2 regions of the Sphingomonas sp. So64.6b genome follow, and region 2 is predicted to be linked to the other one. Evidence: riboswitches for the same ligand, from Rfam matches in the RefSeq annotation. Region 2 holds a riboswitch; the other holds the start of a gene.
The links. Region 2 has a riboswitch for cobalamin ahead of G4G27_RS02700 (TonB-dependent receptor). Riboswitches for the same ligand answer to the same signal wherever they lie in the genome.
Positions count from the first base shown of each region.

Region 1: linked by a shared signal. The riboswitch ahead of metE (5-methyltetrahydropteroyltriglutamate--homocysteine S-methyltransferase) and the one ahead of G4G27_RS02700 (TonB-dependent receptor) in region 2 are both predicted to bind cobalamin.

Region 1 covers NZ_CP048817.1:4,903,851-4,907,265, reverse strand. The annotation lists gene metE (5-methyltetrahydropteroyltriglutamate--homocysteine S-methyltransferase) at 1-1,477, opposite strand, end outside; cobalamin riboswitch at 1,585-1,810, opposite strand; gene ugpC (sn-glycerol-3-phosphate ABC transporter ATP-binding protein UgpC) at 2,148-3,257, shown strand.
Region 2 covers NZ_CP048817.1:578,193-581,607, reverse strand. The annotation lists gene G4G27_RS02700 (TonB-dependent receptor) at 1-1,755, opposite strand, end outside; cobalamin riboswitch at 1,894-2,104, opposite strand; gene putA (bifunctional proline dehydrogenase/L-glutamate gamma-semialdehyde dehydrogenase PutA) at 2,377-3,415, opposite strand, start outside.

The DNA.
Region 1 (3,415 bases), 730 kb from region 2:
GCATGTCGAGCCCGACATCTTCCTGCCAGCGGATTGCGCGCTCGGTTTCCTCGCGCAGGAACGCGTCATAGGCCGCGTCGTCGAGCAGGCCCTTGCCATGTTGCGAGCGAGCCTGGCGCACCTCCGCGGTTTGCGGGAAGGAGCCGATCGTGGTGGTCGGGAAAAGCGGCAGCGCGAGGCGCGCCTGTTGCTCCGCCCGGCGCGGCGCATGGGCCGAGCGACGCTGCAGCAGATCCGGTGTGACCGCGGCAATACGCGCGGCAACCGCCGCGTCGTGGATCAGCCGCGAGGTGCGGCGATTGGCCGCCGCCCGTGCCGATGCCGCGAGCGGTTTGGCGACACTGTCGCGGCCGTCATTGAGCGCGCGTTTGAGGATGCCGAGCTCCTCGATCTTCTGCACCGCGAAGGCAAGCCACTGTGCGACCTCCGGATCGAGTCCGGTTTCAAGCGCGAGATCGATCGGGGTGTGCAGCAGCGAGCATGATGGCGCGAGGATCAGGTCGCGCGTCGCGGCGATCGGTTCGAGCAGGTCGAGCAAGGCGGGCAGATCGGCGCGCCAGATATTGCGACCATCGATCACGCCGAGCGACAGGAGCAGGCTCTTCGGCGCCTCGGCAAGCACCGCGCCGAGTTGTTCCGGCGCGCGCACCAGATCGACGTGCAGGCCGGCGACAGGCAAGGTCAGCGCGAACGGCAGATTGTCCTCGAGCCCGCCGAAATAGGTCGTCAGCATCAGCTTCACGCCATAGCGCGACAGCCGGGCATAGGCCTGGGCAATGGCATGGCGCTGACGATAGCTGAGGTCGAGCACCAGGCACGGCTCGTCGATCTGCACCCATTCGGCGCCGGCGGCGGAAAGCTGGCTGAGCACTGCGCCGTACAGGCCGACGACCTGGTCGAGAAAGTCGAACGGATCGACATCGCGGCCCTTGACCAGCGACAGCCAGGTGACCGGGCCGAGCAGCACCGGGCGAGTCTCGAAACCTTGCGCCTTGGCCTCGCGATAATCCTCGACGATCTTGGCCGACCCGAGCGCGAGGCGTTGTCCGGCGACCAGTTCGGGGACCATGTAATGATAGTTGGTGTCGAACCATTTGGTCATTTCGAGCGCGGTCTCGCCGCCGCCCCGGGTATGGGCGTGACCGCAGTCCGCTGCTCCGTCGCCGGTCGATCCGCGCGCCATCGCGAAATAGGTGGCGAGGGTCGCATCACCGTCGGCCGACGCATAGCGTTCGGGGATCGCGCCGAGCATCATGCTCGTGTCGAGCACATGATCGTAAAGCGAGAAATCGTTGGAGGGCAGCCAGTCGGTGCCAAGCGCGCGCTGGCGCGCCCAGGCGGCGGTGCGCAGGCCGGCGGCGGATTCGAGCAGGTCGGCTTCGCTCGATTTACCCGACCAATAGCGTTCGAGCGCGAATTTCAGTTCGCGGCGCGGGCCGATACGCGGGAAACCCAATGTGGCGATCGTGACGGTCATTTTCCTCATACCCCGATGAAGGGCGAGGGACCGGGCACGGACACAAGCGCGCGCGCCCGGCAGAAACGGTCACGACACACAAGCGACCAGCCCGGGCACCCCGCCGGTGGACGTTATCGTGACGAGGCAGGTCTCCTGGCTCGCGGGTCGTCACGTCGGCCTGGCCTTCCCGGCGGTTCGCACCGCCAGTGACGCTTGATGGCCGCCGCTCGCCGCTTACAGTTGCGGGGGCAGCGCCGGCATTGGCCATGGATCGCTCCATGGCCGCACCGGCTTCCCGTCTTAGCTCCACGAACGACATGCCCGCGGAGAACCTCGACACCCAAGCATCCCAGCGAATGAGCGCGGCGTCAAGTGTGATATAAAGATATCTTTATATTGTTATGTTATCATTAACACTTCGAGCTACCCTCCCTCACTCCGTTCGTTTCGAGCCCTTCGACTGCCTGCCAAGGCAGGCGCTCAGGATAAACTTCGGCCCTCTGGGCCGAAGTCGAGAAACCCTGCGCAACGCTAGTGGCTTGTTTCTCGACTTCGTCGAAACGAACGGCGGGTGCGTGAGGCGGTGACCTGATCGCTTCAAGCCATATCAGCTGGGGATAGCGCCCCGCCGTGTAACCGGTTACTTGAACGCTTGCGACCGGCGATCAGCGTCGGCGGGAGAGGCTGAATGGCGGACGTGCGGCTGGCGGGCGCATCGAAATCCTTCGGGACGACGGCGGTGTTGCGCGACATCGACCTGGACATCGCGGACGGCGAGTTCGTCGTGTTCGTCGGCCCCTCGGGATGCGGCAAATCGACCCTGTTGCGAGTCATCGCCGGGCTCGAGGATCTGAGCGCGGACGAGGTGTCGATCGGTGGACGCGTGGTCAACGACGTGGCGCCGGCGGATCGCGGCATCGCGATGGTGTTCCAATCCTATGCGCTCTACCCGCATATGAACGTGCGCGAGAATCTCGCCTTTGGACTGAAGCTGCAGCATCTGCCGCGTGCGGAAATCGACGCGGCGGTCGAGGCAGCGGCGGCGACGCTCGATATCGGCCATTTGCTCGACCGCAAGCCGAAGCAATTGTCGGGCGGTCAGCGGCAACGCGTCGCGATCGGCCGCGCGATCGTACGCCAGCCCCAGGTGTTCCTGTTCGACGAGCCGCTCTCCAATCTCGATGCGGCACTGCGCGTGCGCATGCGGTATGAATTCGCCGGGCTGCACAAGACGCTCGGCACGACGATGATCTATGTCACGCACGACCAGGTCGAGGCGATGACGCTGGCCGACCGCATCGTCGTGCTGTCGGCCGGCCGGATCGAGCAGGTCGGCACCCCGGCCGAGCTTTATGCGCATCCCGACACGATCTTCGTTGCGGGTTTTATCGGGTCGCCGAAAATGAATCTGCTGCCGGCGGTTCTGGTGTCGAACGCGCCGGGCGGTGCGGTGGTGCGACTGGCGGGCGGGACCGAGATCCATACCGCGATCGATGCGAGCCCGCTGGCGACGGGGGCGGCGGTAACATTGGGCATCCGGCCGGAGCATTTCGCGATCGACGGGGAGGTCAACCGGATCGAGACGGTGGTGCGCTTCGTCGAATCGCTGGGCAGCGCGCATTTCGGGTATCTCGATCTTGCCGGGCTGAACGAGCCGCTGATCTGCGCCTTGCCCGAGCGGCCGGCGGTCGACGCGACCATCGCGGTCGGCTTGCCGAGCGAGCATCTTTATCTGTTCGATGCCGAAGGCAAAGCGCTGGCCCGGCCACGGACAGAAGCGGCCAGCGCCGCCGCCTGACGAAGCGGATCAATCTCTTTTAAAAAACGCTGGCAGCACCCCGTGTAACCGGTTACAGAACTCTCGTGGAACCGGTTACAAGCGTCGCGAGAACGCAGGCCGACCATCGGACCGAGTCGCCGGATGATCCGGGGCCGGCCCGTAGCGAGAGGGACTGA
Region 2 (3,415 bases):
GCCGTCGAGACTGCGCGTGTTCGCAACATCGTCGAAGCTGTCGCCGACCTGGGTCAATGTGGCGCCGGTCGACAGGCCGAACGACCAGTCATAGTCCATCGATACGCTGACCGCATCGTCCGCACGGCGCGCCAGCTTTTTATCAAAACTCGCAGGGTCGAGCGAACGATCGCGAGCGTCGATATAACTATAGGCCGCAGTGAAGGTCAGCGCATCGACCGGGCGCAGCGCGAGCGTGAATTCCGCACCCTTGGCCCGGGTCTTGTCGATATTCCGATAATTGCCAGTGAAAGGGCCCGTAGCGAAAAAATCGATCTGATCGCGGGTATCACGCTGGAACAGGGTCACGGATGCCTTTGCCCGCCCTGCGAGCAAGGACTGGTCGACGCCGATATCGTAGCTGCGTGACCGTTCAGGCCGGAGCAGATCATTGCCGCTAAAGCCATCGTAAAGCTGATAGAGTGACGGCGCCTTGAACCCTTCCCCATAGCTCAGTCGAAAATTGGTGGCGCCGTGATTGGGCGAATAATTGGCATTCGCGCCGAGGGTCGTCGCGCCACCGAACTGGCTGTGATCGTCGTGGCGCACACCAGCCGTAAGCGAAAGACCCGCAAGCGGCTGCACCACGGCAAGACCGTAGACGCTGTCGGTATTGGCCTTCCGATGATCATCCGATCCAAAGCCGGCAAAATCATATTCCGGCTTTTCATGCTCATAGCCGAAGATCAGCTTTGCCTGCTCGATAGGCTGCAACACACCCTGATATTCGAAGCGTAGGTTTTTGCCGGAATAGCCGTAATCGGGCGTATTCGAGCGTACGAAATAATAGTCTCGGTCATGCTTGAACCAGGTCACCGCGAAGCGGTTCTTGAGCAGGCCATTGAACAGTACCGCGTTGACCCCGGCATAGCCGATATATTGCTTTGACTTGCTTACATCTGTGCTGTCGGCCGGTGCACCGAAGAAGCTGTCATAATCGAGATCGGCGTCAATATAATAGCCGCGCAGATCGAGGCTGATATCGTCGCTGAACGCGACCCTCAGCTTCGCATTTGCGGTCAGGTTCTTGTAGCCGTCCTTCTCGGTCGCACCGAATGCCTTGCTCGCCGAAGAGATACCATCGGTATCGAAATAGGAAATGCCGGCACCGCCCGAAAACATGCCACTACCGCCGGAAATATCGGCTTTGGCGTTGACGGTGTTGCTATAGCCATAATCGGCCGACGCATGGGCCGCCAAGCCATCGGTCGGACCGGCGGTCATCACATTGACCACGCCGCCGATCGCCTGGCTGCCGAACGCCACCGAGTTGGAACCGCGCAGCACTTCGATGCGCTGAATGTTGCCGACCAGCAGATTGCCGAAATCGAACATGTCGCCGATTCCGCTCGGGTCATTGACCTTGACGCCGTCGATGAGCACCAGCGTCTGGGTGGTTTCCGCGCCGCGCAGCGACACGCCAGTGACCGTCCCGGTGGTGCCGGCGCGGTTGAAACGTACGCCAGGCGTGGTCGCGATCAGGTCGGTGACGTTGATCTCCTGACGGCGGCGGATCGTGTCGGCATCGATTACGGTGATCGCCTGGCCAACCTGGTCGACCGGCTGTTCCACTCCGGTCGCGGTGACGACGATTTCCTTTTGCATCGCATCGGCGATGATGATGCCTTCGCCTTCAGCCGGCACTTCCTGTGCGAAAACGGGAGTCGCGGCGAACAGAGCCGCAGTAGTCAGCAGAATCTTACGGTATTCGAACATGGTATGCCCCTTTGCATGGGGCCATGTACCGGATGCCGTGGAGCGACAGCCGGCCAATGGCCCGGTCCATGTCGCTCGCTCAAAGGTTCGCCCCCTTTGGGGTTTCGCCCTCGTCCGCCCGGGTCTTCCCGCCCGCGCAGTGGATCGACTGTGGCGGGCAGGTCTCCTGACTTCCGGGTCGTCGCCTGCGTTCCGCCTTCCCAGGCCCGATCGGCCCAGTGGCATGAATGGAACACCGGCTATCCGGTTACAGTTGCGGGAACAGCGCCGGATTGGCGGACCTGCAGGTCCACGCACCGAACTTCCCTTTTGCTTCCCGTCTCCGGGAACCCGTCACGACGCGGGCCCTACGCCGCCCGTCGTCGCAGTGCAACCATCCGTCGCCGACCGCGTTAGTAAATTTGGAGGAAAGAAAGAGGATAACGAGCCATTCGCAGCTCATTCCTTGAAGGAACTGGTCGTGAGAACATTGGTGTTGAAACATCTTCCGCCCGAACTGCCGCATGACGACAGACCCATGGCGCCGGGCAGCGGCCTCGTCATCGCAGCCGCCATTTCGATCCTGCTTTGGGCAATGATCGCGGGCCTTATCGCGATAGTATGAAGCGACTGGCGGGCGAATCAGCTCGCCAGCAACGTCGCATTGCCGCCGGCTGCGGTCGTATCCACGCATAGGGTTCGCTCGGTTGCGAAACGTGCGAGATAATGCGGCCCGCCCGCCTTCGGCCCCGTCCCCGACAAGCCTTCGCCGCCAAAGGGCTGGCTGCCGACCACCGCGCCGATCTGGTTGCGGTTGACATAGACGTTGCCGACCCGCGCTCGCGCGACGACGCGTTCGATCGTCGTGTCGATCCGGCTGTGCACGCCAAGGGTCAGACCGAAGCCGGTCGCGTTGATCGCATCGATCACCGCATCAAGACCGTCGGCCGGGAAGCGCACGACATGAAGCAACGGGCCGAAATGCTCCTGTTTCAATGCCGCGATACCAGGAATGGTGAAAGCGGCAGGAGCAACGAAGTCGCCTTTGCTCGCAGGAAGCGCGAGGCGGCAAACCGTCGAACCAGTCAGTTCGTCACTGTGCTTCTGCAAGGATTCGCGCGCGGGCGCGTCGATCACTGGCCCCACATCGGTCGATAGCTTGCGCGGATCGCCGATCGTCAGCGCCTGCATCGCACCGGTGATCATTTCCAGCACGCCATCGGCGATATCGTCCTGCAGATAGAGCACGCGCAGTGCCGAGCAACGCTGCCCCGCGCTCTGGAATGCGGACTGAACCACATCGCGCGTGACCTGTTCGGGCAGCGCGGAGCTGTCGACGATCATCGCATTCTGGCCGCCGGTTTCGGCGATCAGGGGCACGATCGGCCCGTCGCGCTGCGCCAGCGTCAGGTTGATCGAACGCGCGGTGTTGGTCGATCCGGTGAACACCACGCCGCCGATGTCTGGATTGGCGACCAGCGCCGCACCGACATCGCCGCCGCCGGGCAACAGATGCAACACATCGGCGGGGATGCCGGCCTCACGCAGCAGTTCGACCGCCCGCGCCGCGATCAGTGGCGTCTGGCCGGCGGGCTTGGCGACGACCGTATTGCCCGCCGCGAGCGCGGCGGCGATCTGGCCAGTGAAGATGGCGAGCGGGAAGTTCCACGGGCTGATCGCC